4 regions of the Bacillus sp. T-10(2022) genome follow, and region 1 is predicted to be linked to each of the others. Evidence: riboswitches for the same ligand, from Rfam matches in the RefSeq annotation. Region 1 holds a riboswitch; each other region holds the start of a gene.
What was found. Region 1 has a riboswitch for cobalamin ahead of OSJ91_RS21525 (FecCD family ABC transporter permease). Riboswitches for the same ligand answer to the same signal wherever they lie in the genome.

Region 1 (8,133 bases):
AAAGCCACCGTAAGAATATTCGCTCCCATGAGCTGATATGTTACAGTGGCTTTTTTTGTTTCAATTAAAAATTGGATATTTATGTTAAAACATATATGATATTATGTTTTTAACCTAATGTAACAGTGGAGAGGAGGAAAAGAATGCCTCATCATCTTATTCGGATTGCTGAAGACTTGGTTAAAGCGAAGTTGGAAAATTATTGGCCGGGCTTTGAACTTGTTGCATATGCATTATATGATAAGAGCAAGGTTTATCTATTCAATCATCCTAAATTCAGTAACAATCCACAATGTACATATGATACTTTAAGCTGGGATGTACAGTTTACTGGTGACACAATCATTATGTATGAAGAATATCCCACTGCAATTGTTAATATGGATTACTATGAGGAATATGAAGATTTGTATTCAATACTGGTTCATGAATTATTTCACGGCTATCAGTATATAAAGGATGAAAAACGGTTTTCTGATGAAATGATGGGAATCACATACCCGTTGTCAAAAGAAAATGTGGAATTGCGAAATCAGGAAAGAATAAATCTTTATCATGCGTTGTTGGAAAATAACATAATTAAGAAGAAACAATACCTTAATGCTTTCATTGCCCTAAGGGAAAAAAGAGCAGCCAAAATTGAAGAGTACCTAACATATGAAAAATTGATTGAAACCATTGAGGGACCTGCGTGGTATGTCGAATTGAAGGCTTACTCGGAAAAAAGCCCGCTTGATTACGATTCAGTTTTAAAAAAGTATGCACAACAGCTAACAAACAAATATGAATCTACTTCCAGTATTAGAAGAAGTTGTTATAGTTCCGGTTTATTTATGTGTTTGTTACTGGGGGAGCTTTCACCAGGCTGGATGGAAAGTTTTTTTGATAGAGAAGATACATTATATGACCTATTAAAACAGCAGTCCGGTGACTATATGGAGCATTCAATAGCTGATGTGAAAATAAGTCCTGAAACAGAGGAAGTCATTAATTTTGCTATGGAAAAGAGAATGAAAGCATTTGAAGAGTTTAATAAACAAGCAGGCATTCATTTATATATTGAAGGGGAAATAACTGCTAAATCCTTTGACCCAATGAATATGATCCCATTAGAAGATAGACTGTTACATAAGAGCTTTATAATAGTAAGAATGAACAATGAAGATTTTATTATTCAGCAACCGGTTATTGCCCATGTTGATCATGGAATTCAAAACATAAATAAATTACATCTGATAATAGAGAATGAACCCTCTGAAACCAATGATTCGCTAACCATTGATGGCGTTGGAGAAATAAAGGGAAGATATAAGAAACAAGAAAATATCTGGCATGTACTTATTTAAAATGAATTTTATCTTAACTGGGTTTCAATCATCATTCCCTTATTACTTTTTGCACCAAGGATTTTGGCTGAATTGAATGTACAGCCCATGTAAAAAAGCATCGAACCTCCCATGACAGGAAGTCCGATGCTTTTTTCTTTTACATTTCAGCTTCAATTTTCAAAGATGATTCTTCGCTGAACTGTTCTTTATCAAGGTCGCCCGTTATTTTACTAGTCAGAATACCGGAAGTCATGCTTCCGCTGACATTCACAGCCGTTCTTCCCATATCGATCAATGGCTCGACGGAAATCAACAGTCCGGCCAAGGCGATTGGCAAGTTCATTGCAGATAATACGAGGATGGCAGCGAATGTTGCTCCTCCGCCTACACCTGCAACCCCGAAAGAGCTAATGGCCACGATGGCAATCAACATGGCGATAAAGGAAGGATCAAGCGGGTTGATCCCAACCGTTGGAGCGATCATGACCGCTAACATGGCCGGATAGATTCCGGCACATCCGTTTTGACCGATCGACAAGCCGAAGGATCCGGCAAAGTTGGCAATTCCTTCGGACACGCCTAGTTGTTTCTGTGTTTGGATGTTCAATGGCAGAGCTCCTGCACTTGTTCTTGAAGTGAAGGCAAACGATAATACCGGGAAAGCTTTTCTCAAATATACGATTGGATTCAATCCGGCAAGCATCAGCAATAGCAAATGGATGAGGAACATGACAATCAGGGCGACATAAGAGGCACCTACGAATTTCCCCAATTTCAGGATGGCATCCAAATCACTTGTAGCTACAGTCTTCGTCATGATCGCCAAGATCCCATAAGGTGTTAAACGCAGGATCAATGTTACTACGCGCATGATAATGCTGTGCAATGTATCTACTATTTTAGCAAAAAATTCAGCATGTTCAGGCTGTTTCCTTTTGACCCCTAAATAGGCAATCCCAAGAAATGCAGCAAAAATTACAACGGAAATGGTTGATGTCGGACGTGCACCCGTTAAATCAAGGAACGGATTGGACGGAATCAACTCAAGGATTTGCTGCGGCATCGTTTTATCCTGAATCGTACCGTATGTTTCCGATATTTGATCCCCGCGGCTTAACTCCGCTTCCCCTTGCTCAATTTGTACGGCTTCCAAATTGAATACAGTTGCCGAGGTGATCCCGACAGCTGCTGCAATCGCAGTCGTTCCAAGCAGGATTCCGATGATCAGGACACTGATCTTTCCAATATTGCTAGTCAGTTTCAATCTTGTGAATGCGGATAAGATTGAAATGAAGACAAGCGGCATGACGATCATTTGCAGGAACTTGACATAGCCGGAACCTACAATGTTAAACCAATCGACCGATTTAACGATCGCTTCTGACTGAGGTTCATAGAAATACTGCAAAAGAAGTCCGAATACAATCCCTAAACCAAGTCCAGTAAAGACCCTTTTTGTAAAGGAAATATGCTTCTTATTCATGTAAAATAAAACGCCTAAAAGAACGAGCATTATGGCAAGATTTAAAAACACATAACCAATCATATATATTCCTCCTAATTCCGATTAACCAAATGAGAATAATGAATATCTGAAGACTATGATACATCATCCGTTGATTTTTTACCAGAAGAAAATAATTTATTTTTGACTTTTCAAGTAATTCATGTATGTATCCATATTCATGGACTGAATAAGAAGTCACAAAACAGAGATATACATGAACCTTTCTCCACTCTGGGATCTAGGGTTCAGTATACCTCTTGTAGGTAAAATTGTTATTTCTTCAAATCAATCACGATATCATCCAATACCAACTCTTTTGGAGCACTACTTGGTTTGGTTGGGAAGGATGACACCTTTTCTTCACCATCTTCCGTTATGGTTGCTTCTCCGTGGTTCTCTGAAGTGAAATTACGTAATGTTACATGTGGTGTCGCAATCAGTTTCGTAGCGTTTGGATTGATTTTTTGAAATGTTTTGCTGAAGTTCAAATTATAAGAATCGATACCGCTTCCTCCGTTACCTTGACCAGCATACACATTTCCTAAGTCATCTCTAATGGACAACTCCACATAGGCTTCATCCCATTTGTTTTTGACTGAGTCGGACACTTCTTGATGATAATCAACCACAAAGGACATTGGCGAGATCGATAGTTTTTCGACGGATACTTTTACACCGTGTTGATTCACACTTTTATTGATGACCTTCTCGTTGCTTTCAGTTGCCTTTAGAGAGAAGGCAAAGTCCCAATTTCCTTTTATCTCTTTATCCGTGTCGGTAATACTAATGCTGTTTATATCCCAGTCTATATTTACCTTATCTACTTTAAGATCTTCTAAGTTACTAACCGTTAATAAGCCTACATATTTTTTATCAGCTACTTTTGAAATTCCATCCGATCCTCCTTGGGCTTTCATTTCTTTTATATTCGGGCTGGGAATAAAGAATGATCCGTCACCCAAATCTTCTTCGCTTTCTATAGTATAAGTGATGGTTACCGTTTTTCCGTCATAAATGGCGTCATTTATCGTGAAAGTAAGGCCATTGCTTTCTTCAGTAAGGCCAATTTCGTTAGAGTAGGCCTTATAATCACTATAAAGACCCTTTCCATTATTCTTGATATCATCGGAGAGACCTGAGTTTTCATTACTAAAATAGCTGAAAATATCTCCTATCAAAGGAATGCTTTTAGCAGAAGCGGTAAACGAGAGTCCAATCGTTGCGGTGGATAACCCGAATATAATAGAAGCAGCCAGAACATTCTTTTGCCAGCGTTTCATTTTTTTCTTCTTGCTTATTGATTTTTTTAGGGTTCTTTTGACTTTAGCTTTTTCTAGTTCGCTGACTTCTATTTCCTTAAATTCAGTTTCGTCTATGTCTATATCATTTAATAATTCATAAATATCCTTCATACGACACTGCCTCCTAACTTAAGATTCGTAGCTTTTTGACTTAGCTTCTTTTTTCCCCTATAAATTCGATTATCTATTGATGCTTTGGTCAACCCGAGTTTTATCGAGATATCCTCATTTTTTAAACCAAGAAAGTACTTCATGATAAAAATATCCCGATCTACAGGTTCTAAAAGGTCAATTAACTGAAGCAGTTCTTTTCTGTCTTCCAGTATAATCAGTTCGTCTTCTGCAGATTTTTCTGGATCTACTTCTGTGTAACCTGATGTAAGCTCCATTTTCTTCATGGCTTTTCGGTAATAATCAATCGCTTTAAACTTAGCGATCGCACAAATCCATTTTCTGAAATCAGTTGTATCCCCATGGAACTTTATTGAATTGTTCCAGATTGAAAGAAAAATATCATTGATGCATTCTTCCATGACACCGTCGTTCCTAAGAGGAGAGAGAACCTTATATGTTACCCCCTTGATTAGTGGCAAATAGGTATCCACTATAAATTCCAATGCGTCTTCTTCTTGGCGTTGCAACCGCTCGATAAAATTTTTATTCGTAGACTTCATGACATGATTCCCCTTGTTTTTTGTAAAAGCTTTTACACTTTATACAACGTATATAAAAATATTTATTCTCAACTTTTTTGGGGTTTTTATAGAAATTAGTAGATACGATGGTTCCATTAAAATTTGGAATGATATGGTATAGAGGGTATCAAATTTTGTCAGTATGCGACAGTGTTATCCATATAAACGGTTTTCAATATATATTTATCAGGGAGGATAAGCCCTTGGTTTTCTTGAATGATATATCAGGCCGCATATGCTTAGCGTTTTTTTGAAAGGATGAAAGAATGATGGATATATACATTGAAAGGCTTAATGAACGGGATGCACAAGCGTTATTTGCATTTGAATGCAATAATAGAAGGTTTTTCGAGCAAACAGTCCCAAGCCGGGGAGATGATTATTATAGCTTTGGAACGTTTGGAATCAGGCATAAGGAATTATTAAAAGAGCAAGAAGATGCTATCTCCTCTTTTTATTTGATTAAGGATGGTTCAGGCATAATCGTCGGCAGGATTAATCTTGTGGATATCGACCCTATTAAGGGGACGGCTCATGTCGGTTATAGAATCGGTGAAGCGTTTACGCAAAAAGGGATTGCGAACGAAGCTTTAAAGCTTTTGGTCAATCTGGCGCCGGAATTAAATGTGACTCAAATACATGCCAAAACGACAAGCGACAATATCGGTTCCCAAAAGGTTTTAGTGAAAAACGGTTTTGAACGGATTTCGATTAATGAGGAAATTAGTGCGGATACTGTTCAAAAGCTAACTTTCTACCATTATAGAAAGTATCTATAAATCCATATTCCTCTATTAATAGACCGCATTCCCATTTTTTTAATTGTGAAAAGATGGGGAGTATACTATACTAACGTTGTATTTAATGTTTGGAAAATTTTGCGAAGTTCATATATTTGCCGCTGGGTGCCTTTGTGTGAACAAAGGGTAACAGGGAATCGGGTGCAAATCCCGAGTGGTCGCGCCACTGTAACCAAGGAGTTTTCTTTCAGGATGTCACTTGACTCAGTCAGGGAAGACGAAAGGAAATGTTGATTTGGAAGCCAGGAGACCTACCCAGTGAGCATCACCAATTTTTCCTTCGCTGAGAGGAGAGGTGTTCGAGAGTAAGAAAAGGCGGACTTAGGTCCTTCCGTATTTTTTGGCCTATACTCGTAACTCCATTCTTTGTTAAAAGGATTGGGGTTTTTTTGTGTGTTTTTTTGAAGGAGGATATCATCATTGGAAGAGTCATTGGTTAGAAGCTCATTGAAAGAGAATGAGGATATGCTTGACCATTTTGAGAGAAATGCCAAGCGCAGGTTTCGTTTCCTGATATTTTTCTTGCTGTGCATTCTTTTATTATCGATTACATTCGCTGTTACCCTTGGGCCAGTTAAGATGTCAGCAATAACGGTTTGGAAGATCGCCTTAGGGCATCTTCCTTTTATCGGTGATTCTCTGGAGGTGAATTGGAGTATCGCACAAGAGCGGATCATTTGGGATATCCGTCTGCCCCGTGTATTGCTCGGTGCGGTGGTAGGTGCGGGATTATCCGTAGTGGGTGTCGTCATCCAGGCCTTGGTGCGCAATTCACTTGCAGATCCGTATATCCTGGGCATTTCATCTGGTTCTTCTGTTGCGGCAACCCTTGTCATTCTTTTTGGGGCGCTGCCTATATTCGGACAATATGCGTTATCATTCGGTTCATTCCTGGGGGCCATGGCTGCGATGCTTTCCGTTTATTTATTGGCTCAAGTGGGAGGGAGAATTCAAACGACAAGGCTGTTATTGGCGGGTGTAGCCATATCGATGATCATGTCTGCCGTCACTAATTTCATTGTCACTCTTGCACCAAAAGATTCCGGCATCCGTGAAGCGATGTTTTGGATGATGGGCAGCTTAGCGGGTGCAAAATGGGAATACATACCGATTCCAGCGGTTGTGGTGCTTGTGGTTTCATTGTTCCTTATCGTACAATCCCGCTCCCTTAATATCTTATTGATGGGCGAAGAAGTCGCCGCGACGCTCGGAGTCAATATGGAAGCCTTCCGTAAAGTTCTGATCATCATTACGTCCCTTGTTACGGGGACAGTTGTGGCTGTAAGCGGTTCGATTGGGTTCATCGGTCTGGTAGTACCACATTTAGCCCGGCTATTGGCCGGGACAGACCATAAACGTGTTCTTTCATGCAGCATATTGATTGGCATGATCCTCGTCATTTGGTCAGATGTATGTGCCCGGCTGGTCCTGGCACCTCAAGAACTTCCGATTGGCGTTGTCACCGCACTTTGCGGAGGGCCATTCTTCATTTGGCTTTTGCGGCGAAGTTCATATTCATTTGGAGGTGGGGGCAAGTGAGATTAGCTATTGAAGAAGTATCCTATTCAATTCTGGACACTCCTATCATTGAGGAAATAACCCTTCATATAAAAACTGGGCAGTTCGTTGGGCTGATCGGCCCGAATGGGAGCGGGAAATCCACACTATTAAAAAATGCTTCCCGGATTTTGGAGCCGCATACGGGATCTGTTCACCTCGACGGCCGTGACCTTTACCGGCTTTCACAGAAACAAACAGCCCGGGAAATGGCGGTTGTCAGTCAGGAAACATCCCTGACCTTTGACTTTAGTGTACAAGAGATGGTTTGGATGGGAAGGCATCCTCATAAGCGGTTATTTCAGGGAGATACGGAGAAAGATAGACGAATCGTCAATCATGCATTAGCTCGCGTCGAAATGAGTGGATTTGAAGACAGGAGTTTCATGAGCTTGTCGGGTGGTGAGAAACAACGTGTCCTCATAGCACGCGCCCTAGCCCAGGAAGCGAACATCATCATCCTGGATGAACCAACGAATCATTTAGACATCCGGCATCAGCTCCAATTGCTGGACCTTGTTAAAAAGCTGGACGTTACCGTCTTGACGGCCCTGCATGATATAAATTTGGCAGCCATGTATTGTGATCATATATATGTCATCCAAAATGGCAAAGTGATCACATCCGGAACACCAGAAGCTGTATTGACGACAAAAATGATAAGGAAGGTGTTCGGGGTGGAAACGGAAATCGGCATACACCCCATCACGCAAAAGACGCATATCACCTTTTTAGCACATATATAAAAAAAACAATAGATATGAGGGGAAAATATATGACTGGTTACCGAAAGATTTTGTTAAGCATCAGTTTTTTTTTGGCAATGATGATATTGGGCGCTTGCAATAACTCCGAGGAAGCTTCAAAGGACGGAGGTAAACAGAGTGAAAAAAGTGGAAAAGAAACGGTGGTCATCAAGAATCTGGATCATGAATTCACCTATGC
Region 2 (8,133 bases), 1.9 Mb from region 1:
TTTCGGTTTCTGCACCTGGCGGCTCCCAAATACTGTTGAACCATGGCTTGTATTCCGGATGGATCTTAGTGATGGCTTCCTCAGCTTCGCCGTCGGCACCGCCAAATTCCGTTCCTTGTTGGGTGATTAACGGTATGGTTGCAAGAATGACAACCAGGAAAAGCAGCAGTAGACTTTTTTTCATATTAACGGGCCTCCTTGGATAAAACTCGCAGCAATTTCAATTCACCTAGATTGTATTTTTTCAAGAAATTCATCACGACGACTGTCAATAACCCCTCACTGATTGCCAAGGGAATTTGGGTCAGGGCAAAAATCCCTGCAAATTTACTGAAAGAGGCCATGAATCCTCCTACCTCGGATGGAAACGCAAGAGCAAGTTGAACGGAAGTAACCACATAGGTTCCTAAATCTCCAAAAGCAGCTGCCAAGAAAACGGCAAGTGAAAAAGACCACCCCAATTTAGTTGCACCCTTGAAGACAAAGTAAGCAATGAACGGTCCGCAAACGGCCATGGAAAATGCATTGGCTCCTAATGTCGTCAATCCTCCGTGAGCCAGTAATACAGCTTGAAATAACAGAACGATGGAGCCAACGACACTCATGGCCAATGGTCCGAATAATATGGAACCCAAACCAACTCCGGTAGGGTGCGAAGAACTTCCGGTAACGGAAGGGATTTTTAAGGCCGATAAAATAAATACAAATGCGCCCGATAGGCCAAGTATCATTTTTGTTTCTGGGTTTTCCCTTACTTTGGACCTAATGGACCGGTAACCCAAGATTAAAAATGGAAGCGTCAAGGCCCACCAGAATATAGCCCATTCTATGGGTAAAAAGCCCTCCATGATATGCATGGCCAATGCCCGTTTTGGAACAAAAAGCAGTAAAATGACAAAATAAATAATTTTCCAATTGGTTCTTTTCATTCTTTCTCCTTTCAACACTTTTAATTTTTCTGATCAATCTTGAGAAGAAAAGCGGCGCCCAAAATAAAAAGCACTTCTCTCAAAGGAAAGAAGTGCGTAATGAACAGGAATTGTGCAGCATGAACCAACCATGGGCCATTCTGCCTGATCCGCACGCCCATCCTCGTAGGCTGAAACAGTTTCACGCTTCATGGCAGGTCTCCTGGCTTTGGTTCATCATCCCATTACATCCTTCCCATCTCATTTGACAGTGGATTAAAGTAATGGAACTTCCCTTTACAGTGGCGGGACCGCTCCGGATTTTCACCGGCTTCCCTTTTAAGCTGAATTCCGAGAAATTCAACACCATGAAACTTATGTAATTATTTTGAAAATTCTCGTATAGTTTACCATAAAGAAATTATTCCAGCTACACTATCTTTTTTTTTTCGGGACGAAGTTTGTTGCGAGGAAAGGATTGTAACTGGTTTTACACTATTAAACTTTTCTAAACAGTCGGAATAAACTATTGAATTTTGATAAAGTTGTTATATGATAGATTAAGTTAGTTAGAAATGTATAATAAAACCAAATATTTCATTTTAAAAGTGCCCTTGTGTGAATAAGCAAGGGATAATAGGGAAATCGGTGAAAATCCGATGCAGCCCCCGCTACTGTAAACGCTGATGAAATTGTCGATAGCCACTGGCCTGATGCCGGGAAGGGACAAAGTAAAATGAAGCGTAAGCCAGGAAACCTGCTTTTAAAATTGCATGATACTTTTCGGAGGGAAAGGTAGAAGGACTATGACGATTTTGGGAGGATTTGGCATGCTTGCCTTAGGCTCCTCATTCATATAGTTTTTTTAAAACCTTGACTCTAATGTTAAGGTTTTTTATTTTGCCTTTTCCCTGAACTCAGGAGGAAGAAGATGACTACTTGGAATTTGACGGGTACAAATACGCATCTGTTGATTTGTAATGGGAGCAGCTGCATGAAAAAGGGCGGGGAAGAAGTAACCCAAGCGATTCGCGATGAAATTGCTTTAAAAGGACTGGATCTGAAAATCCATACAACCAGGACACGCTGTAACGGAAGATGTAAGGATGCCTGCGTTGTGATTGCCTATCCCCAAGGAAACTGGTATCGAGTGGAAACGCCTGATTTCGGTCGGCAGATCGTCAGTAATATCGATGAGGGTGAGTTTGTTCCACAGATGATCTATAAATTCAATGATGGCGAAATGACCCCTAATCCAGATTTTCCTGCTCATACGGGTATTTCAAAGAACAAAGCGTAAAAGGAGATGTCTTAATGAGTACAAACGGTAAATTATTCGTCGTGGGCTTTGGGCCCGGGAATTTTGAACACATTACCAAACGTGCCGTCGAAGCCCTTCAAGAAAGTGACTACATCATTGGTTATAAAACTTATGTTGAACTCATTCAGGGACTGCTTACAAATCAAACGATCATTAGTACGGGGATGACTGAAGAGGTATCACGTGCACAGGAAGCAGTGAAACAAGCGGAGCTGGGAAAGAAAGTGGCGGTGATTTCCAGTGGGGATGCCGGAGTTTACGGGATGGCAGGGTTGGTTTATGAAGTATTGATTGAAAAAGGCTGGAAAGAAGAAACTGGAGTGGGCATTGAAGTCATTCCTGGCATTTCTGCAATCAACTCATGTGCGTCTTTACTTGGGGCACCAGTCATGCACGATTCGTGTACGATCAGCCTCAGTGATCATTTAACTCCTTGGGAACTGATCGCTAAAAGGGTTGAAGCAGCTGCAATGGCAGACTTTGTCATTGCACTTTATAATCCGCGAAGCGGCAGGCGGACCCGGCAAATTGTTGAAACTCAGAAAATTCTCCTTCGCTACCGCTCGCCGGATACACCTGTCGGGTTGGTGAAAAGTGCTTATCGCGATAGGCAGGATGTTGTTATAACCAATTTGCAGGATATGTTGAATCACGATATTGGAATGTTGACCACCGTCATTATCGGTAATTCATCCACCTTTTTATATGATGACAAAATCATCACACCAAGAGGCTATCAGAGAAAATATACTTTGAATTCGGAAAAGCAAACATTGAAGCCGCATCAGCGACTGCAAAAAGAAGCGGAACCGTGGGCATTAGATCAAGAAGCCTTAACCGAGTCCGCTGGAGGAGTTGGATTACTTACAAAAGCACCAGAAAAGAAGCCAGCTTCCTTTGAAATGGCAATGGAGGCCCTGTCAAGAGTCAAGGGTCAAACCGTTAAGCAATCCATTCAGCCGATTGTTCAGCAAAAAATGGAGTCGGTATTCGAACTTGCGGTTAGTCCAGGTGTGGCGAATAAACAATTCACTCCCAAACAAATGATGACACTTGCGGAAGTTGTCGGGGAAAAGGGAACGATGGAATACACGCCAAATCATAAAATCGTCTTAAAGATTCCGACAACGGAGCCGGAAGTCATTACGGGGAAATTGCAATCAGCAAACTTTCTTTTGTCGCCGATTGGAGATGTACTGACATTAAAAGCCTGTGATTTCTGTGATGGTGAAAAAGCGGAATCCATTCCTTATGCGGATGAAATACACCGGGTGCTTGGCGGAATGAAAATGCCCAAGGAACTGAACATCGGTTTTAATGGGTGTGGGATGGCTTGTTATAGTGCTGTGATGGATGATATCGGGATTGTCTTCCGAAAAGGGAAGTTCGACTTATTTCTTGGAGCTAAACCAGTTGGAAGAACAGCCCATCCGGGTCAGCCGGTTGCGGAAGGCATTGAACCGGAACAGCTTGTTGAACTGATCACCGACATTGTCGGGGAGTATAAGCAAAATGCCCATCCAAATGAGCGGCTTTTTAAATACTTCAAACGTTCGAAAAAGATACAGAATTTTTCTTATCAAGACATCGCTCCCAAAATAAACATAGAGCCTGCGCCTTGTGAAGACTAATCAAGAGGGGGAAAGAAAATGAAAGCAGTTTTGTTCGTAGGACACGGAAGCCGGTTGGCTTCGGGAAATGAAGAAGTCCGTCATTTTATTGAAAATATGATTCCGGCAATGAACGAGCGTTTCCTAGTGGAAACGTGCTTCTTGGAATTTGCGGCACCGAATATATCCAAAGGAATTGATAATTGTGTAAAACGAGGGGCTACTGAAGTTATCGTCATACCGATCATTTTGTTGCATGCAGGACATTCGAAATTACATATCCCAGCTGAAATAGAGGATGGGAAAACTAAGTATCCAGAAGTGAAATTCACATATGGCCAAACGATCGGGGTCCACCATGATGTATTGACGATCCTGACAGACCGTCTTGAGGAAGCGGGATTCGATACGGCCTCTGAACATTCTGAGACAGCGATATTGCTAATAGGCCGAGGTGGCAGTGATGCTGATGCAAATAGTGATATCTATAAAATTTCACGATTATTATGGGAAAAATTAAACGTTAAATGGGTCGAAACAGCCTTCATGGGTGTAACGGACCCGCACGTTGATGAAGGTATTGAACGATGCATCCGATTAGGGGCAAAAAAAATAGTGATGCTGCCATATTTCCTCTTCACTGGGGTGTTGATGGAAAGAATGGAGGATATGCTGAAAGGCTATCAAGAGCAATATCATGATCGAGAATTCATTTTGGCAAAGTATTTTGGATATCATCCAACATTACAGAACATTCTGCAAGAACGAGTAATTGAAGCCAGTGAAGGCAGGTCAAGCGGGGCGCGTGATTTGGAAAACTATCGTAAACATGTCGAGGAACATGGACATGCTCACCATCATCACCATCACGACCACGATCACGATCACGACCACGATCACGACCATCATCACGATCACGATCACGACCATCATCACGACCACGATCACGACCATGATCATCACCACGATCATGATGGGCAAGTGGTGGGGACATCAAAATGATTTTGTTCTTGGCGGGTACAAGTGATGCAAGGGAATTAGCGATTGAGATGCAGCAGGTGGGGTTCAAGGTTTTGGCAACTGTTGTAACCGAATCGGCGGCTAAGAGTTTGCAAGATTCTGGGATATCCACCCGGATTGGCCGATTATCTGCAGAAGATATGACATCTTTAATCTCTGCAAAAGGTTTTCAGGCTGTAGTCGATGCAAGTCACCCATTTGCCGAAGAAGCATCGAAAAACGCCCTTAACGGAGCAAAGGCAGCAAATGTTCCTTATATTCGTTATGAGCGTGAAAGTCAACGGTTTCAGAATGATAAATTGATAGTTGTCCGTGATTATGAGGAAGCTGCCAAGCTTGCCGCTGCAAAAAGGGGAGTCATCATGCTCACGACCGGAAGTAAAACACTATCCGTGTTCGCAAAAGAATTGGTAGGGCTCGAGAATACCAGAGTCATAGCGAGAATGCTGCCACGCATGGACAATATGGAAAAATGTGCACAGCTGGGCATCGAACAAAAAAATATCGTTGCGATTCAAGGGCCGTTTTCCAAAGAATTAAATAAAGCTCTATATGAACAATATGGGGTCACATTGATGATAACGAAAGAAAGCGGCAAGGTCGGTGCGGTTGATGAGAAATTGGAAGCCGCGTTGGAATGTGGAATTGAGACGATCATGATATCTCGACCGGATGTTGACTATCAGAATGTTCATTCCAGTTTTGAACATGTCATTGCCGAGTTGAATAATCAGTTAAATGAAAAATAGGAGGAATGCAAGATGGATTTTAAAACGGATTTTAAACCACTAACGGTAGACCCTGACAAAATATATGATTATAGTTTTTCAATCATTGCTGAAGAAATGGGCAATCATGATTTTTCTGAAGATGAATGGAAGATCGTCCGCCGGGTCATTCATGCTTCAGCGGATTTTGAATTGGGAAGAAGTGTAATAATCCATCCAAATGCCATTCAAGCTGGCGTGGAAGCCATTCGCAAAGGCAGACATGTCATTGCGGATGTTCAAATGATCGAGAGCGGTACAGGCAAAAAACGATTTCAAAAACATGGCGGGGACGTTCATTGCTATATTTCGGATCCGGATGTGATGGTCGAGGCAAAACGTTTGAATACGACAAGGGCGATCATTTCGATGCAAAAAGCAGTAAAGGAAAATGAAGGGGGCATTTATGCGATTGGCAATGCACCTACCGCTTTACTAGAGCTCATTCGTCTTATTAAAGAAGGGATTGCAAAACCGGACTTAATCATTGGAATGCCTGTTGGATTTGTTTCTGCAGCAGAATCGAAAGAGGAACTGGCTAAGATCACAGAAGTGCCATTCATTACGAATATTGGCCGAAAAGGTGGAAGTACTGTCACTGTTGCAGCATTGAACGCGATTTCCCTTTTAGCTGATAGTTAAAAAACATGGAAAAGAAAGTGAAAAAAGACCCCTCACAAATGCGTCATGGATATACGACGGGAGCATGTTCAACAGCTGTGACCAAAGCGGCATTGACCGCTTTGATCACGGGGGATGCACTAGAGGAGGCAACCATTTCCTTGCCAATCGGCCGAGATGCTACTTTCACTATTGAGAAATATGAAATATCGGAAAATGCGGTTAGTGCAGAAACGATTAAAGATGCCGGAGATGATCCCGATGCCACACATTTGGCCCATATTATCTCTACTGTCAGCTGGTCGGATGCACCTGGGATTATCTTGGATGGAGGGACCGGAGTTGGTCGTGTAACCAAACCCGGTCTTCCCGTTCCAGTTGGAGAGGCCGCGATTAATCCTGTACCGCGCAAAATGATTTTAACCACTGTGCAACAAACATTGGAAGAATTTAAGATCAATAGAGGAGTGAAGGTCGTCATCTCCGTGCCCGCAGGAGAAGAAATAGCGAAAAAAACATTAAATGGCCGCTTGGGGATTGTAGGAGGCATTTCCATTTTGGGAACAAGGGGCACTGTCGTCCCTTTTTCCAGTTCCGCCTATATGGCAAGTATCGTTCAGGCCATCAGTGTCGCCAAAGCGAGTGGGTGTGAACATCTTGTTTTAACGACTGGCGGGCGCAGTGAAAAGTATGCCATGGGTCTTCTCCAGGATTTACCTGAGGAAGCCTTTATAGAAATGGGTGACTTTGTAGGCTTCTCACTTAAGCAATGTAAGAGGCAGGGGATTAAAAAGGTATCACTGGTCGGCATGATGGGGAAATTCTCCAAAGTGGCCCAAGGTGTGATGATGGTGCATTCAAAAAGTGCCCCCGTCGACTTCGGCTTTCTATCGGAAATAGCCCAAAGCGTCGGAGCTGATGATGATCTTGTTCTTGAAATCAAGAATGCAAACACAGCGTCACAAGTCGGGGATATGATGTCAGCCATTAATAATTTTGACTTTTTTAATAAACTATGTGAATCCTGCTGTCACTCTGCCATTAACCAAGTGAAGGGCGGCATTGAAATGGAAACGGCGATTTATTCGTTGAAAGGACAATTACTGGGAAGGGCTGTTGGAATTGAGTCAATCGATTAAATTAATCGGGATAGGGGATAACGGTCAGGAAAGCTTGCTGCCCCAATATGCCCAATGGATAGAAGAAAGTGAAGTGCTGGTCGGAGGTGAGCGGGTCTTATCGTTTTTCCCGAACTATTCTGGCAAAAAGATTGTCATAAAGGGCGGTTTGAAAAAGGTGGTGGAACAACTGCAGGATGAAACTCGTCCAACAGTGGTTTTAGCTTCCGGTGACCCAATGTTTTATGGAATGGGAGGCTATCTTTCCAGCAAAATCAACATGGAGGTTTACCCATATTTCAGTTCAATTCAGCTTGCTTTTGCAAAAATGGGGGAAAGCTGGCAAGATGCCTTCCTCGTTAGCATTCATGGCCGCAGTATGAAAGGGCTGGCACAAAGGATTGATGGGAAAGCGAAAGTTGCCTTGCTTACTGATAGTGAAAATAGCCCCAATCAACTGGCAAAATATCTCCTTTCATTCGGAATGACGGAATACCGGGCATTTGTGGCTGAAAATCTTCAAGGGGAAACCGAAGAATCTGGCTGGTATGAACTTGATGAAATGATGGAGCGGGAATTCTCCCCGTTGAATGTCGTCATTTTGAAAAGAAAATCAGAAGGTCCAAGCTGGTCCTTGGGGATAGAAGATGAAGAATTTTCGCAGCGAAAGCCGGACAAAGGCCTCATAACCAAAAAGGAAATTCGGGTATTAAGCCTGCATGCGTTGAAACTCAGAAAAAACAGCATAGTTTGGGATGTTGGGACGTG
Region 3 (8,133 bases), 440 kb from region 1:
GCTGTTAACCCCGCCAACGATATGTTCCAATGCCTCTTTATGTAAAAGCTCCGAATTACTAAAATCCAATCTTAAAACCTCCTAAATATATAAACATATTTCCCCTTAATCATAGCACTTTTCCGTCCGTAAATCTGGGGTCGAAGGCCGGGAAATGTGATTCATTCACTGGTGGAAGCGCTGAATCCCTATAAGCATCAGGGTTCCGGGCCTTCATTTTGTTTGCGAAATAGAGTCGGATTTCATAACTCCTGTTATGAAAGTAAGAATGGCCAAGATGGTGTCAGGGTTTTCGATGTCGAAGGATTGGCGGTTCATTTCGCCCTTTGCTTGGTAATAGATTAGCTGCCCGGTTCCTTTCTCTTCATTAATGCGAAGGTGGAAACTGATGGGTGTGCTTTCGATCGACCCGCTGGAATCCCTTTTGATGACCTGGCATAATAATTCACCGTACTCATCTTCATAAAGGAAGTCATATCGAAGGTCGAAAACGACCTTTTCAATTTGGGATAGTAATAATTTTTTGATATTCATAGCATACTCGTCTCCTTTATATATGTATCTGGTACAACGGCCATTTCCTCCCTGAAAATGGTATATGGCATCCAAGCATTTTTATTGTCTAAAAAGGTTGGTTTGGATAAACTAATTCATTAGGACAAGAGATTACGGAGGATGTAACAGGATGAGTGATGCAATTCAAGTGAAACAGCTTCGGAAGGAATTTAAGTCGGCATCAAGCCGTTCAGGGCTAAAGGGTGCCTTCCGGGATTTACTTACCAGAAATTATAAGGTCGTCCCTGCCGTCAATGATATCAATTTTACTGTAAAAAAGGGTGAGATGGTAGCTTATATCGGGGAAAATGGTGCAGGGAAATCGACCACGATCAAAATGCTGACAGGTATTTTGGAACCGACAGCAGGTGAAATCACGGTCAATGGCATGAATCCGCATAAAGAAAGGGAAAAGTTCACTCAGACAATCGGAGTCGTATTCGGTCAGCGCTCACAGCTTTGGTGGGATATTGCAGTTCAAGAATCGTTTAGGCTGTTAAAAAAGGTCTATAAGGTAACGGATGAACAATATGACGATCATATGGAACATGTCATCAAGACGCTTGATATCGGCCCTTTGCTGGACAAACCAGTGCGTAAACTCTCGCTTGGTCAGCGAATGCGCTGCGAGCTTGCGGCAGCCTTGATCCACAATCCGCCTTTGCTGTTCCTGGATGAGCCGACAATTGGACTTGATGTGCTCGTGAAAATGAAGATTCGTGAGTTCCTGAAAGAAATCAATGAGAAATATAATACGACAATCCTTTTGACTACACATGATTTAGGAGATATTGAAGCATTATGTGAGCGTGTAATCATGCTTGATGAAGGACAAATCATCTATGATGGGGAATTGCAGAGTTTGAAAGATAACTGGGCTGAGGAAAAACAGATCCATTTTCAATTCATCGAGCCGATCGCATTGAAGGAATTACAATCATTAGCGCTCCCATTTACCGCTAACTGGGTTTATGATGAGAAAAATCAAACTTACATTGCCTTGTTGAAAGAAGAAAGTGATCATATTTCACAGCTTGTTTCAGCTGTCGTATCTCATTTTAAAATAAAAGACATCAAAATCCATGAAACGTCCATTGAAGAGATCGTTCGCAATATTTACGAAGAAGGCACTGTCTGACTCTCTTATCATTAAGAAACAACGTGTCTATCAAGAAGGGGGAGGGCCATGGGGAAGTATCTTGCCATGATCCGCATGCGTTTTTTAATGATGCTTGCGTATCGAACGGATTATTATACCGGCATTTTAATTTATAGCATTAATATCGGTGCTTATTATTTCTTATGGAATGCGATATATGGAGAAAAAAGCTCCATCGAAGGACTTTCAAGCATGCAGATGACAACCTATGTCGCGGTTGCATGGATGGCGCGCGCTTTTTATTTCAATAATATTGACCGCGAAATCGCCACTGAGATTAAAGACGGCAAGGTTGCCATTGAAATGATAAGGCCTTATAACTATTTAGGCATGAAAACGATGCAAGGGCTTGGGGAAGGGATATTCCGTTTCTTCTTCTTCTCGATTCCGGGGATGCTGCTGGTAGCTTTCATTTTTCCTATCGAATTGCCGCACGAGCCGGCTACGTGGGGGATGTTCGGCATTTCCTTGCTGTTCAGCTTCATCATCAATACACAAATCAACTTATTGACGGGAATCACCACCTTTTTCTTATATAATAATGCCGGATTAATCCGCGCTAAAAGGGTTATCATTGATTTATTTTCCGGTCTGCTGCTGCCCATCAGTTTCTATCCTATATGGGCGCAGGAAGTGATGAAATATTTACCCTTTCAAGGGATCAGCTATGTACCAAGCATGATTTTTACGAATGGGTACAGTTCAGGCGAAATTGGCATGGCGCTTTTACAGCAGTTAATTTGGTGCATCATTCTCATAATACCGATTCAGCTTTTATGGATAGTCGCAAAAAAACAGCTGATTATTCAAGGAGGTTGACGGGATGTTTTATGTATCGATGTTTTTTCAATATGTGAGTCAATATATGAAAACAAGACTGCAATATCGAGCCGATTTCTTCATGGAAATCCTATCTGACCTGCTGAATCAGGTCGTGAATCTAGTATTTATCTTAGTCGTTTTTGGACATACGCAATTTTTAAGCGGATGGAGCCGTGAAGAAATCATATTCATTTATGGATTTTTCCTTATCCCATTCGCCCTTTTTTCAGCCTTTTTCAACATCTGGGATTTTAATGACCGTTATATCGTCAAAGGTGAAATGGACCGGATATTAACAAGACCGATACATAGCCTGTTTCAAGTCATTTTAGAAAGAATCGAGCTTGAAGCGTTATTTGGTGTTGTGACCGGTTTGATCATTATAGTCTATTCGGGGATTTCATTGGATCTGCAGCTTGCGTGGTATGACCCGATTCTTTTCATCATTTTTGCAATAGGCGGGGCCCTTGCTTATGCAGCCATATTCGTTTCGATAGCAAGCATTGGTTTCTGGTCGGATGCGAAAACCTCCATCATGCCAATGATGTATAATATCGGGAACTATGGGCGCTATCCTGTTGATATTTATAATAAGGTCATTCGTTTTGTCCTAACATGGGTGCTGCCATTCGCGTTTGTTGGTGTTTATCCGGCATCTTATTTCCTTAGAAAGGAAGAGTGGTATGCATATGCATTTGCCACACCTGTAATTGGGGTAGCCTTTTTCGTGATATCCGTATTCATATGGAATCAGGGAGTGAAGAGGTACCGCGGGGCAGGGAACTGAAAGAAACCCCTTCAACAGCATTCATGTTGAAGGGGTTTTTGTTTAGTTGCGTTTATTCTTTCTTTCAATATATCTTGCTTGTGCTTGAACATATTGCTGCTTTTCCTCTTCGGTTTCCGGAATGACCTGTGGTACGTTTGTCGGCTTACCGTCTTCATCAATGGCCAGCATCGTTAAAAAAGCACGGGCCGTAAGCTGTTTCTCGCCTGTTAATAGGTTCTCGCGCTCCACTTTCACGAATACCTCCATTGATGTGCGATGGGCACAGGTAACATAAGCTTCAAGGTTGATCGCATCCCCCGTCTTGATGGGGGCCAAAAAATCAAAAGAGTCGCTTGAAGCAGTCACAACGGGTTTTCGACAATGGCGCATAGCTGAAATGCAGGCTATTTTATCAACATAGGCCATTACTTTACCGCCAAAGATGGTATTGTGATGATTTGTATCCGGTGGAAAAACAAGGTCGGTTAAAAAAGTCCGGGACTGCTGTATTGGATGGGCAACGTTCTTTTCAATCATTTGCCTGTTGTTTTTGCTAAAAGGTTTTCACGGACGATTTTTGCTGCTTCGACCATGTTTTTCAAGGAAGCGACGGTTTCCGGGATACCCCTTGTTTTCAGTCCGCAGTCGGGATTGATCCAAAACTGGTCTTTATCCAATACCTTGATCCCACGTTCAATCATATCTACCATTTCTTCCACTGCCGGCACACGCGGGCTATGAATATCATACACACCCAGACCAATGCCTTTTTCATACGTTTTTTCCTCGAATGCGGAAGCAAGCTCCCCATGGCTACGGGATGTTTCGATGGAAATTACATCGGCATCCAGGGAGGAGATGACATCCATGAAACTGTTGAAGTCGCAATAGCACATATGCGTATGAATTTGGGTTGTATCCTCCACGCTTGATGTGGATATCAAGAACGAATTCACAGCCCAGTTCAAATACTCGTCGCGATCGCTTCTTTTCAATGGCAGACCTTCTCTAAGTGCAGGTTCATCAACCTGAATCATTTTGATTCCAGCGGATTCCAATGCAATGACTTCTTTTTCCAAAGCGAGCGCCAGCTGATAGCAAACATTCTCCCTGGAAATATCATCACGGACAAATGACCAGTTCAAAATCGTAACAGGACCTGTAAGCATTCCCTTTACCGTCTTCTTCGTCAGTGATTGTGCATATACACTTTCCCTGACTGTCATCGGTTCGATGAAATGGATGTCGCCGTAGATGACTGGTGGTTTCACACAGCGGGATCCATAGGATTGTACCCAACCCTTTTCTAAAAAGACGAATCCGCCTAACTTATGGCCGAAGTATTCAACCATATCCGTCCGTTCGAATTCCCCGTGAACAAGGACATCCAAACCGATTTCTTCTTGGATTTCAATCCATCTGCCAATTTCTTCGTTAACGAATATTTCATATTGCGAAGCGGTCCATTCTCCTCTTTTGAATTTCCCGCGTGCTTGTTTAACTTCAAATGTTTGCGGAAAGCTGCCGATCGTAGTCGAAGGGAGAAAAGGCAATTTGAAAAATTCCTGTTGTTTTTGGTAACGTTCCTTAAATGGAAGCTGACGGGCGGCGGTCCTGGTTTTAACCTTTTCGACATTGGCTTGTACAGTTCCGTGATTCCGGGCATTTGAACTTGCTAAAGTTTGAAGCGTGAATTTATTGGCATCGACTTTTTCGGCAATTGCTTCAAAGCCTTGATTATTCCCTTTGACCAAGAGTGTGATTTCCTCAAGTTTCTCATCAGCGAAAGCGAGTGCCTCTTTCGCTTCTTTTGAAAGGGCGGTTTCATTACGAACTGTCACCGGGACATGAAGCAGGGAACAAGAGGGCTGAAGCCAGATTTGGTCTTCGGCTACAATTGTCTTAAGAGTCTCGATCAATTGGATTTTTTTCGATAAATCAGAAAGCCAAATGTTTTTTCCGTCAATCACACCTGCAGCAAGCACTTTGTCCTTCGGGAAGCCGAATGCTTCCAGGTTGCTTAGATTCCTTCCTTTGTCATGTACAAAATCAAGACCGATTCCTTGGACTTGTAATTCGATGACTTCTTGGTAATGTTCCACGGCATCAAAGTATGTTTGTAGCATGATGTTCAGGTTTGGTGCTGCTTCATTCAGTTTTTCATAGAGGTAAGTAACAGTTTGCATATCTTCTTTGGAAATCGATGAAACAAGTGAAGGTTCGTCCATTTGAACCCACTTCACGCCTTCTTGCTCCAACTCCCGCAGGATTTGCGTGTATAGGGGAAGCAGGCTCAGGATGATGCCAGGGATATCTTGTTTTTTGAAGCCTTTGGAAAGGGAGATGAAAGTATAAGGACCGATCAATACGGGCTTCGTTTCAATCCCTAGGTTTTCCTTGGCTTCCCGATATGCTGCAAGTGGTTTGTTTTCTGTTAACGTCAGCTGTGGCACCTTTAATTCAGGGACAATATAGTGATAGTTCGTATTGAACCATTTCGTCATTTCGGAAGCTACTTCATCATTGTTTCCGCGAGCCATTGAATAATAAACGGAAAGGGGGACGCTTCCGCTTTCATAGGCTGAATAACGTTCAGGAACAAGACCGAACATGACGGACATATCGAGCATTTGATCATAGCAAGTGAAGTCGTTGACAGGGATGATATCAATGCCTCGCTTCTTCTGTTTTTGTAAGTTGCCTAAACGGATGGCTTTTAGCTGTGCCGTAAATTCTGCTTCATCGATTTTACCGGACCAGTAAGACTCCAATGTACGTTTCCATTCACGATTTTCCCCGATTCGAGGGTAACCCAAACTACTGCTTTTCAATATTCCCATCCTCCTATATTCATTTAATTGAGCAATAAAAAAAGCATTCCTAACCGTCAAAAGAGATGGTTAGAAATGCTTAAAATAAAGAGGCATGCAAAATGCCCCTTACAATTATAAGGTCCCTAACACCTCCCTATCTCCCGTAGGTTAAAACAGTGTTGTCGAAATAGGCAGGTCTCCTGACTTAGGGATTAACATTAGCGACGGGCCTTCCCGATCTGTTGATCAGTGGCATATTGGATGGCGCTAACACTCCCATTACAGTGGCGGGACCGTGCCGGAATTACACCGGACTTCCCTTTTAATCCTAATTTAAAATTAGGAACCTATTTCCACATATGAAATTTGACAAAACCTGCCTTGATAACTGTTTGCAGGCTAAAAATTTATAAAATAAAAACTATTATAAAAATTTAGACAATCTTAACATATCCGACCAAAAGGGTCAACATGAAAAAAAGATTCAGGAAAAGTATGCGGTTATTAGGTGTGTAGGTGATAAGGGTCTGTTCCTAAAAAAGAATATATTGTTTGGACAGGGAGTATGTATAGAGGAAGTGGCGTTTTGAAATGGGGCGTGGGGGATGACTTTCTACATCTTGATTGCAGGAATTATTTTTTGCATGGTGATGAGCATTCGTACGTTATTTCTTGTTGAGTCGGGAGGAAAGAAGTTTTCTCTGGAGGATATGCTGTGGCTAGGCAATTTATATGCGACGATATTAGTTGGATTTGCACTGATTTATTTATTATACGAACTTCAGAATCATTCGGTGATTCTTGATATGGGCAATCGATTGGATGGCACTTTCTATGAACAGTTGAAGACTTCTTTTTATTTTAGTGCGATGACGATGTTTTCTGTAGGGTATGGAGATATAGCCCCGATTGGCATGGGGAGGATGATAGCTACGATTCAGGCTTTCATCGGTTATACACTGCCGGCAGCGTTCGTGATCCGGACGGTGATTGATTTGGAGCACAAAGATAGGAAGGATAAATGAAAGTTGTGTTTCTTTCGATTATTGGGTACTCTTACCATAATGAAAGAAATGGAGGGTTCAATATGACAGTTAAAATTGGAGAAAAAGCACCTGATTTCAAGCTCCCTGCAAACAATGGTGAAATGGTGTCCCTATCGGATTTTAAGGGGAAATATATTGTTTTATATTTTTATCCAAAAGACATGACGCCAGGCTGCACGACGGAGGCCTGTGATTTCCGGGACCATAATGAGCAATTTGAGGAAATGAACGCTGTCATCATTGGAATCAGCCCAGACCCAGTTGCACGTCATGAAAAATTCATCGAAAAACATGGATTGCCTTTTCTGCTGCTGGCTGATGAAAATCATGAAGCGGCTGAATCATTTGATGTGTGGCAATTGAAAAAGAACTTCGGCAAGGAGTATATGGGCATTGAACGTTCAACTTTCCTGATTGATAAGTCTGGTAAGGTAGTCAAAGAATGGCGTAAAGTAAAAGTCAAAGGCCACGTCGAAGAAGCTCTTGAAACTCTTCGTGACCTCGAAAAATAAGGGACAGGCAGATGAAGGATGAGCGAATAACGAAGCTTGCAGCCAGGCTGATTCATCATTCGATACAATTACAGCCAAAAGAGAGAATCCTCATACGGGGCCATATCAACACGAAACCATTATTGAAAGAGCTGATTGATGAAATTTATAGAGTGGGTGCTTACCCATATGTAGAACTCGAAGACGATGAAATAAGCCGCCACCTGTTACAAGGGAATGTAAAGGAACAACTTGACACCTCTTCGCAATGGGCCTTGAAGAAATATAAGGATATCGATGCGGTCATCATCATCACCGGGGAGGAAAACGATGTGGAAATGACCGATGTTCCCATCGAGAGGCACCGTCTTCAAGGGGAGGCTATGAATTCCCCCACTCTTTTCTATGTAAACAACCGACGTTGGGTCTTGCTTAATTATCCCACCAACGCATCAGCGCAAAAAGCCGGCATGACCTT
Region 4 (8,133 bases), 2.4 Mb from region 1:
TATTGCCGCTTGTTTTGCCGCCTTCCGTCGTGGGGTTTTTATTGATTGTGATTTTTGGCAAGAGTGGAATGCCGGGACAATTCATTGAAAGGGTTTTTGATCAGCCCCTAATGTTCACGTGGTGGGCGGCGGTCATTGCATCTACCGTGGTAGCGTTTCCGCTTATGTACCAATCCGCTAAAACGGGCTTTGAAGGTATCGATGAAGAAATCGAAAATGCAGCAAGGGTTGACGGGGCCGGCGAGTGGAGATTATTCCTGAATGTATCCCTTCCATTGGCGGTCAAATCCATCGTCACAGGTGCCATCTTGAGTTCTGCGCGTGCATTGGGGGAATTCGGGGCAACGCTCATGTTTGCCGGAAACATTCCCGGACAGACACAAACCATACCGACCGCGATTTATATCGCCATGGACTCCGGGAATATGACATTAGCCTGGCTATGGGTTGCGGTAATCATTGTAATTTCATTCATTATGCTTTTTATCGTGACATACATAAAATGAATGCTGTTTCTCGAATATGCTTATGAAAAAGAGAGGTGCGGCTTCTACGTCCTCTTTATGGGTGAATCCGTTTTTTTCGTAAAGGTTCCGTGCAGGCAGGTTCATTTTACCGGTCGAAACGGATATCTTTTCCCAGTCGCCGTGTAATTGAAGAGCATGCAGCAGTGCATCCGCGATACCCTGCCGAAAATAGTCAGGATGGACGACCATCCGGCAAATCAGTATTTGACCATTTTCTTTTGTATAAGATATTGCACCCGCTAAGGCATCACCCTTTAAAAAGCATAAAAACGTTTCATGACAATGAATGAATTGTTCATATGTTTCCAATAATGGAGGGATATCGGCAAAGCCGATCATATCCGCTTCCACCTTATAGGCTTCTTTCTGAAGTTTAAAAAGCTGCAGGCCATAATCGGTGTCCAGGTCCCGAATTGTCATGATCAATCAAATCACTCCCTTTCCTTACATTATAATGGAAGAGGGAAATTATTGTTTCTAATCAGTCTATGTTATAATCGACAAACAATATGAACTAATGAAATGAGGAAGAAATTTGTTAACATTTGAAGAAAAATTGAGCATCATTGAAACTTTTCCGGAATTACAGCGAAAAGACGTTTCATTGGGACGTGTGAACTTCCATTATCCAGATAGCGTCCAGGAGAAAAAAATCGTCGTTCAGCACTTGCATCCCAATGGAAATGGATTCGTTTACGCAGGGCATATGAGAAAAAAAGACACTGACCGTAAAGGGTTTATCAATATACGTGACTATAATGAAGCGGAATTGAAAGAATTGATCCAAAAAAGCGTGGATTACCTATCAAAACCTCCGGTTGAAGTCGAAGAAGAGGAAAACGAGTTCGCTAGGTTGGAAGGGGCATGGATTGGCCCTGAAAAGCAAGAGCTTACACTTGAAAGGGAAGACCTGCTTTGGAATGTTTATTCAGGGTCGAATCTTGAGGAATGTTTCGAGAGTCCGATAGAGGCGGAGCGCTACTTATTGGACGAAGGCTTCCGACAAAGCAAGAAGAGGAATATGTAGAATTTTAGGATAATTTGTCGGTTGATTTACTGCGATATTCTTGTTTTTTTTGGATTTCCCATGATATAATATGAGTAATTATTTTTGTTCGGAAAAGTTTGATAGAAGGATTTACTGTAATAGGATTCCTCTTGAAACATTATCCAGAACCAAAAATAGTAATAAAATGGATTTTTCCAAACACAGGAGGAACTATCATGGTACAAGGTAAAGTAAAATGGTTTAACGCAGAAAAAGGTTTCGGTTTCATCGAAGTTGAAGGCCAAGACGATGTATTCGTACATTTCTCAGCTATCCAAGGAGAAGGCTTCAAAACGCTTGAAGAAGGCCAAGAAGTTTCTTTCGAAATCGAGCAAGGCGCTCGTGGACCACAAGCAGCTAACGTTCAAAAATAATTGAACGCATATAAAAAAAAGACTCCGATTTTGGAGTCTTTTTATTTTGCTTTTATTTCGGCGATTTCCTTTAATGCTTTGTCCAATTTTTCTTCGATCCGTTTAGAACGATTAAAATGCCTTGACAGGAAAAACACGATGAATATAACGAATACGACAAGCACTAGCATAAAAAGGATAGGAAGGAACTGGGTTATATTTTCAGTCATTGGATATTATCTCCTTTTTTCTTTCATTATACTTCATGCTTACGGCTGCTATGATGGAGGGAGCCAAGTTTTTTAAAAAAACACTGAAAGGGGATATGCGAACATGCATATCCCCTTTCAGTCAGTTCTGGAATCGCGAGGCGAACTTTTGAAGTCTGGGCAAGTCTGATTCTTGATACATCTGTTCTATCTTCAATGTCACCAATAACTGGCTCTTGGCAAATAACATGTCCCGGAAATGATCGACCGCCCCACAAAAATGATTATAGTTGGTTTCACCAGTGCCGAAGACTCCCGTTTTCAGATGAGCAATAGGCAATTGTTCCAGTTCTTTATAAAGGGCTGCTGATTTAGCGGGAAGCTCCCCATTGCCCCATGTATAGGTGCCGACGATCAATGCATCGTAATCCGGCAATGTACGTAAATCGAATTCATCCATTCGAAATAGTCCAGCTTCAGGTATAAGGGAAGCGAGGGCTTCAGCAAGCGCTTTTGTATTGCCGCCGGCAGAATGATAGACAATGGCAACTTTACAGCTCATCGAACCCATTGCTGGCATTTACTTGACTGTATGTCCTTGATTTCTGTTCAAAGAAATCGGTTTTGGTAAGTCCGATGGATTCATCATCGAACGTTTTGATCCATGGCATCGGGTTCTCGCCATACTCTTTATACAAATTTTCAAGGCCTAGCATACGTAACCGTTTGTTGGCGATATATTCGATGTACTCATTGAATTCTTCCAAATCAAGATCGGCTTTGGTTTGGATATCTTCGAGCATATATTCAGACCATTCCTTTTCGAGTTCGACTGCTTTTTCAATCGTTGTATAGATGAACTTCGTGTTTTCTTCATTATTTAACTCAGGATATTCATACATCAAGATTTGAATGAGCATTCCAATGAAATCGAAATGGACCATTTCATCGCGGTGAATATAGGATATCATCGTAGCGGAACCGGTCATTAGATTTTGGCGACCTAAATTATAATAAAAGGCGAAAGCCAGATAGAAATAAATCCCTTCAAGGTTCGTTGAATGGATCAATGCCTCGAATAAATGCTGTGGGCTGGGATCGTCCACGAACGTTTGATAAGCATCAACGATCGGTTGGTTACGCTTAATCACTTCAGGATGTTCTTTGATGCGGTCGAAAAGCTGTTTTTGCTTGCCTACCGGAATCAAGGAAGCAAGGATATAGGAATAAGATTCATTATGGATCGATTCCTGCTGGGCCATGTTGGCCAGGATAGCTTTTGCCGCCGGATCTTTGATGTACCGAAGGATTTCTACTAATGTGGGCGTTTGAAGACTGTCCATTCCAGCAATCATCGTAAGGATATCGAGAAAAGCATCCTGGATATCTTCGTCCAATTCGCCCCACTGCTTTTTATCCTGAATCATGTTCACGCTCGAAGGCTTCCAAAAGTTATTGATGAGCTGTGTATAGGTATCATAGAATTTTTCATACTGAATATCGTTCCAAAGGAGGAAGCCTGAAGCTTCTCCTTTGAAAACACCGGTTGCCTTGGTTGGATGCGTCGGTTCAAGCATCCGAATTTTTTTGATATGATTGGTCATTCGTGAAAACTCCTTTAAGAATAGATTACTGGGTCATGATTGTCATTAACTTGAACAGCTTTCGCAGGCATTGTCATATTCGGAAGAAGTCGAACGAACATAATACGTTGATTTCAACCCGCTTTCCCATGCAGTTAAATGGATATCCAACAGGACCTTCGCTTTGATTGTATTGTGTACATACAGATTAAAGCTGATTGCTTGGTCAATATGGCGTTGTCGGGCTGCATTTTGCCTGATGCTTTCCAGTTGGTCCAAATTGAATCGCGTCTTTTTATAATATTCATACGTAATTGGCGTCAAGCCTGGTGCGGTCACCTTGAATTTGAAGTTTTTCTTTTCTTCGTAAAATTCAATTTCATACAAAGGGTCGATGCCATCCGTGGAATTACCGATTTTGGCTGTCGATGAATTGGGGGCAATCGCCATTAAATATCCATTACGGGTCCCGTGTTCCTGCACGTCTGCTTTTAAATCCATCCATTTTTGATCTGTATAGTCACGCAGTTCGAAATAGTCCCCTGTATGCCAATCAGATCCTTCAAAATATGGGTATGATCCTTTTTCCTTGGCCAATTCGTTGGATGCCTTGATTGTTAAGTAAGCGATCTTTTCGTATAAAGCATCGGCATATTGAACAGCCTCATCGGATTCCCAATAAATATTCTGTGTGGCAAGTAAATGATGCCATCCAAACGTTCCTAAACCAATTGCCCGGTAACGTTTGTTCGAGATGGATGCTTGTTTGACAGGAAGATTATTCACATCAATGACATTGTCCAGCATACGGATCTGAATGGGAATCAATCTTTCCAAAACATCGCTGCCCACCGCTCGTGGCAAGTTAATGGATGAAAGGTTGCAGACAACGAAATCGCCGCTTTTACGAACCACAACAACATCTCCATCTTCTGTTTCATATTCATCCGTGATCGTCGAAGGGCTTAGGTTTTGGGCAATCTCCGTACAAAGGTTAGAACAATAAATCATACCTTTATGTTTATTGGGATTCTTCCGATTAACTTCATCGCGGTAGAACATATACGGTACGCCTTCTTCTAATTGAGAAATCATGATGCTTTTCATGATGTCCATCGCATTGATTTTTTCAAAGCTATAGTTTGGAAGCGTGCCATTTTCTGCGGCCTCGACAGCAAGTGCATAATGATTCCTGAAGCTTCCTTCGCCTTTCTTCTCGTCATAAAGATCTTCAAGTGAAAATCCAAGGGTTTGCTTAACGGTATGCGGATCGAAAAGATACCATTCTTTTCTGTCGCGCACAGCCTCCATGAATAAATCCGGTATGCATACGCCTGTAAAAATATCATGTGCTTTTAATCTGTCATCCCCGTTTTGTGTCTTTAAATCGAGGAAGCTCATGATATCTTTATGCCAGGCATCCAAGTAAATCGCGATGGCGCCTTTACGTTGCCCCAATTGATCGACACTTACCGCTGTCTGGTTGAATAGTCGAATCCATGGCGTCGTGCCGGAACTGTTTCCAGAGAAACCACGGATATCAGAACCAAGCGAGCGAACCTTACCAACGTAAAGGCCGACACCGCCGCCGAATTTAGATACTTTTGCTGCATCGTAGTTTGATAGATAGATGCCATCAATGGAATCTTCAATTGCGTCGATAAAGCAAGAGCTTAACTGTCCATGTGTTTTACCTGCATTGGAGAGTGTAGGAGTCGCAACGGTCATATAAAGGTTGGACATGGCCCAGTATGCTTCTTTTATAAGTTGCAGGCGGTGCTCCGTTTTTTCCATTCGCATGATTTCCATCGCGATGATCATGAAACGTTCTTGCGGCAGTTCGTAGACCTTGTCCTTTTTTGGGCGGGCCAGATAGCGGTCGTTCAATAAGTAGATGCCTATGTATGAGAATAATTTATCTTTTTCCGGGTCGATCACCGAACCCAATTCCTCAATTTCCGCTTTTGTATATGAAGATAGCAGTTCTGGTTTATAAATTGGATAACGCTGACCTTCCGAAAGCTGGGAGAGTTCTGTGATCAGCTCATAGAATGGGCCATAACTCTTGCCTTCATAACCTCGATTGGCTTTTGCATCCCTATACATTGTATTCAACAGTTCTGCTGCAGCAACGAATGTCCAATCCGGAGCATCGATATCCACACCTTCAAGAGCGAGCTGAATCAGTTTTTTTGATGCCTGTTCTTCGGTTGAGTCACTTTTGCGATCAAGCCATTTTGTAAAACGCTTTTTGAACTTTTCCATATCGAGACGGCCTTCGAATTCCTTCGATAACATCTCAAGCTGGATGGATTTCGTTTCTGTGTCATTTTCACTTATGGTAGAGTTATATGTTTGAGTCATTAATAATCCTCCTTGTTAACTTCCGCTAAAATAAAAAAACCGCCCAAAGAATTGAGCGGATCAAACGATAGAATAAAGGAGCCATGAAAAAATAGCCGTTATACTATCGTTTCATCATCTCAATCCCCGAAGAATAAGAAACGTGAAAAATTCAAGGCAGGTCTCCTGACTCATGATCATCCTACTTTGAGTCCTTCCCGTATAGAGAGCTATACAGTGGGTTTCTCATTTCGTCACATTTACAGTTGCGGGGACAGTTCCGGGTTTACACCGGATTCCCTTTTCAGCCATCACTGGCACCTTGGATTATAAAAAATTCTATATATAGTTATTGGTATTGTTTATGTAATCAATATCTAGTATTTCTGCTTATATTATCGTAAGCCATATACGATGATAATTCAACTAATATATTTGAAAAAAACCAACCCTTATCTATTGACAAAGTGATGGCAGAGGGTGAAGGAATGAAAGAATTTATTGGGGAATGGATAATTCAAGCACTGATTTTACGGGATTTTGTGTTAAAATAAAGTGTCTAGTAAAGGTGGCTCTCCCTTATTGCGGTGAGGGGATTCGCGGAAAAATATTTATGAAAAAGGGGATAAAATCTTGGAAAAAGTATTAGTTTTTGGACATAAAAACCCGGATACAGACACAATCTGTTCAGCAATCGCTTATGCAGATCTGAAAAAGCAGTTAGGTATCAACGCTGAACCAGTTCGTCTGGGTGAAGTGAATGGTGAAACTCAATATGCATTGGACCAATTCAAATTCGATGCTCCCCGTCTTGTGGAAAAAGTTGCAGGGGAAGCTGATGGCGTAATCTTGGTCGATCATAACGAACGCCAGCAAAGTGCTGAAGATATTGACCAAGTCCGTGTGTTGGAAGTTATCGACCATCACCGTATCGCTAACTTCGAAACGAGCGATCCTTTATATTACCGTGCGGAACCAGTTGGCTGTACGGCAACCATTTTAAATAAAATTTATAAAGAAAACGGCATTGAAGTTCCTAAAGCAATCGCAGGTCTTATGCTGTCTGCCATCATTTCCGATTCTTTATTGTTCAAATCACCTACATGCACGGAGCAAGACGTTGCAGCAGCTATGGAATTGGCTGCCATTGCGGGAGTCGACGCTGAAACATATGGCTTGGAAATGTTGAAGGCGGGAGCTGACTTGAGCGACAAAACGATTGCTCAGCTTATCACTCTTGATGCAAAGGAATTCTCCATGGGAATGGCTAAAGTGGAGATAGCACAGGTAAATGCTGTTGATCCGAACGAAGTCCTTGCTAAGCAAGCTGAATTGGAAGCGGCGATTGAAGCGGTAATCGCTGTGAAGGAATTGGACTTATTCCTATTCGTCGTAACGGATATCTTGACTAATGATTCTGTTGCCTTGGCTCTTGGTAAAGCAGCTTATGCAGTGGAAAAAGCATACGACGTGTCATTAAACAACAACATCGCCGTCTTAGAAGGCGTTGTATCGCGTAAAAAACAAATCGTGCCGGTCTTAACGGACGTATTCAGCAAGTAATAAAGGAAAAGGGATGCTCATTAAAAATTTGGGCATCCTTTCTCTAACATGCAAAAAAAAGACTCAACCATCCATTAAGGGTGTTTGAGTCTTTTTTCTTAATTCAAGGCTTCCTTTTCTTTTTCATAGGCGATGACAATCAATTCTTTATTGGCTTCCTCGCCTAGTTTGCTTTCAAAGCTTTTCAGTTCATTCAATAAATCCGGTGACAGATTTGCTGCTGTATAATCCTGCTCGGGTGTCATGCTTTTCGCTCCTTTCAAAAGGAAATGATTCATGTTATCTATTTTGTCGGTTTGAAAAGTTTCTATTCAGCAGAATGTTACTTCTTCAAGATATTTTACTTTCTGAGGTGGCGAGTTTTTCAAGCAATGACGAACTTTCTTCATCGAGCCCTTGGACTTGGACAGGAATTCCCAGAAGCTGATATTTAAGGATAACCGTATCAACAGCACCGACTGCTGAAGCATCCCAAATTTTAGAATGGGTGAAGTCGATGACGATTGC

Region 2: linked by a shared signal. The riboswitch ahead of OSJ91_RS12255 ((2Fe-2S) ferredoxin domain-containing protein) and the one ahead of OSJ91_RS21525 (FecCD family ABC transporter permease) in region 1 are both predicted to bind cobalamin.
Region 3: linked by a shared signal. The riboswitch ahead of metE (5-methyltetrahydropteroyltriglutamate--homocysteine S-methyltransferase) and the one ahead of OSJ91_RS21525 (FecCD family ABC transporter permease) in region 1 are both predicted to bind cobalamin.
Region 4: linked by a shared signal. The riboswitch ahead of OSJ91_RS05920 (ribonucleoside-diphosphate reductase subunit alpha) and the one ahead of OSJ91_RS21525 (FecCD family ABC transporter permease) in region 1 are both predicted to bind cobalamin.

What each region holds. Positions count from the first base shown of each region.
Region 1 is NZ_CP113518.1:4,398,747-4,406,879, reverse strand. Features, by position in the region: gene OSJ91_RS21550 (hypothetical protein) at 144-1,346, shown strand; gene OSJ91_RS21545 (L-cystine transporter) at 1,486-2,874, opposite strand; gene OSJ91_RS21540 (DUF4179 domain-containing protein) at 3,108-4,247, opposite strand; gene OSJ91_RS21535 (sigma-70 family RNA polymerase sigma factor) at 4,244-4,810, opposite strand; gene OSJ91_RS21530 (GNAT family N-acetyltransferase) at 5,101-5,610, shown strand; cobalamin riboswitch at 5,718-5,904, shown strand; gene OSJ91_RS21525 (FecCD family ABC transporter permease) at 6,097-7,170, shown strand; gene OSJ91_RS21520 (heme ABC transporter ATP-binding protein) at 7,167-7,934, shown strand; gene OSJ91_RS21515 (ABC transporter substrate-binding protein) at 7,964-8,133, shown strand, end outside.
Region 2 is NZ_CP113518.1:2,513,569-2,521,701, forward strand. Features, by position in the region: gene OSJ91_RS12240 (energy-coupling factor ABC transporter substrate-binding protein) at 1-184, opposite strand, end outside; gene OSJ91_RS12245 (energy-coupling factor ABC transporter permease) at 186-929, opposite strand; gene OSJ91_RS12250 (hypothetical protein) at 963-1,121, opposite strand; cobalamin riboswitch at 1,105-1,294, opposite strand; cobalamin riboswitch at 1,498-1,687, shown strand; gene OSJ91_RS12255 ((2Fe-2S) ferredoxin domain-containing protein) at 1,840-2,208, shown strand; gene cobJ (precorrin-3B C(17)-methyltransferase) at 2,223-3,860, shown strand; gene OSJ91_RS12265 (sirohydrochlorin chelatase) at 3,879-4,841, shown strand; gene cobK (precorrin-6A reductase) at 4,838-5,608, shown strand; gene OSJ91_RS12275 (precorrin-8X methylmutase) at 5,621-6,268, shown strand; gene OSJ91_RS12280 (cobalt-precorrin-5B (C(1))-methyltransferase) at 6,274-7,386, shown strand; gene cbiE (precorrin-6y C5,15-methyltransferase (decarboxylating) subunit CbiE) at 7,370-8,133, shown strand, end outside.
Region 3 is NZ_CP113518.1:4,837,420-4,845,552, reverse strand. Features, by position in the region: gene OSJ91_RS23935 (glutamate-1-semialdehyde 2,1-aminomutase) at 1-69, opposite strand, end outside; gene OSJ91_RS23930 (hypothetical protein) at 214-534, opposite strand; gene OSJ91_RS23925 (ABC transporter ATP-binding protein) at 686-1,693, shown strand; gene OSJ91_RS23920 (ABC transporter permease) at 1,742-2,533, shown strand; gene OSJ91_RS23915 (ABC transporter permease) at 2,538-3,323, shown strand; gene OSJ91_RS23910 (acyl-CoA thioesterase) at 3,366-3,842, opposite strand; gene metE (5-methyltetrahydropteroyltriglutamate--homocysteine S-methyltransferase) at 3,839-6,145, opposite strand; cobalamin riboswitch at 6,292-6,484, opposite strand; gene OSJ91_RS23900 (potassium channel family protein) at 6,724-7,143, shown strand; gene bcp (thioredoxin-dependent thiol peroxidase) at 7,206-7,676, shown strand; gene OSJ91_RS23890 (aminopeptidase) at 7,688-8,133, shown strand, end outside.
Region 4 is NZ_CP113518.1:1,214,977-1,223,109, forward strand. Features, by position in the region: gene modB (molybdate ABC transporter permease subunit) at 1-506, shown strand, start outside; gene OSJ91_RS05890 (GNAT family N-acetyltransferase) at 468-947, opposite strand; gene OSJ91_RS05895 (hypothetical protein) at 1,063-1,554, shown strand; gene OSJ91_RS05900 (cold-shock protein) at 1,752-1,949, shown strand; gene OSJ91_RS05905 (hypothetical protein) at 1,991-2,158, opposite strand; gene OSJ91_RS05910 (flavodoxin domain-containing protein) at 2,280-2,717, opposite strand; gene OSJ91_RS05915 (ribonucleotide-diphosphate reductase subunit beta) at 2,689-3,741, opposite strand; gene OSJ91_RS05920 (ribonucleoside-diphosphate reductase subunit alpha) at 3,787-6,084, opposite strand; cobalamin riboswitch at 6,223-6,403, opposite strand; gene OSJ91_RS05925 (manganese-dependent inorganic pyrophosphatase) at 6,697-7,626, shown strand; gene OSJ91_RS05930 (hypothetical protein) at 7,725-7,871, opposite strand; gene OSJ91_RS05935 (SulP family inorganic anion transporter) at 7,957-8,133, opposite strand, start outside.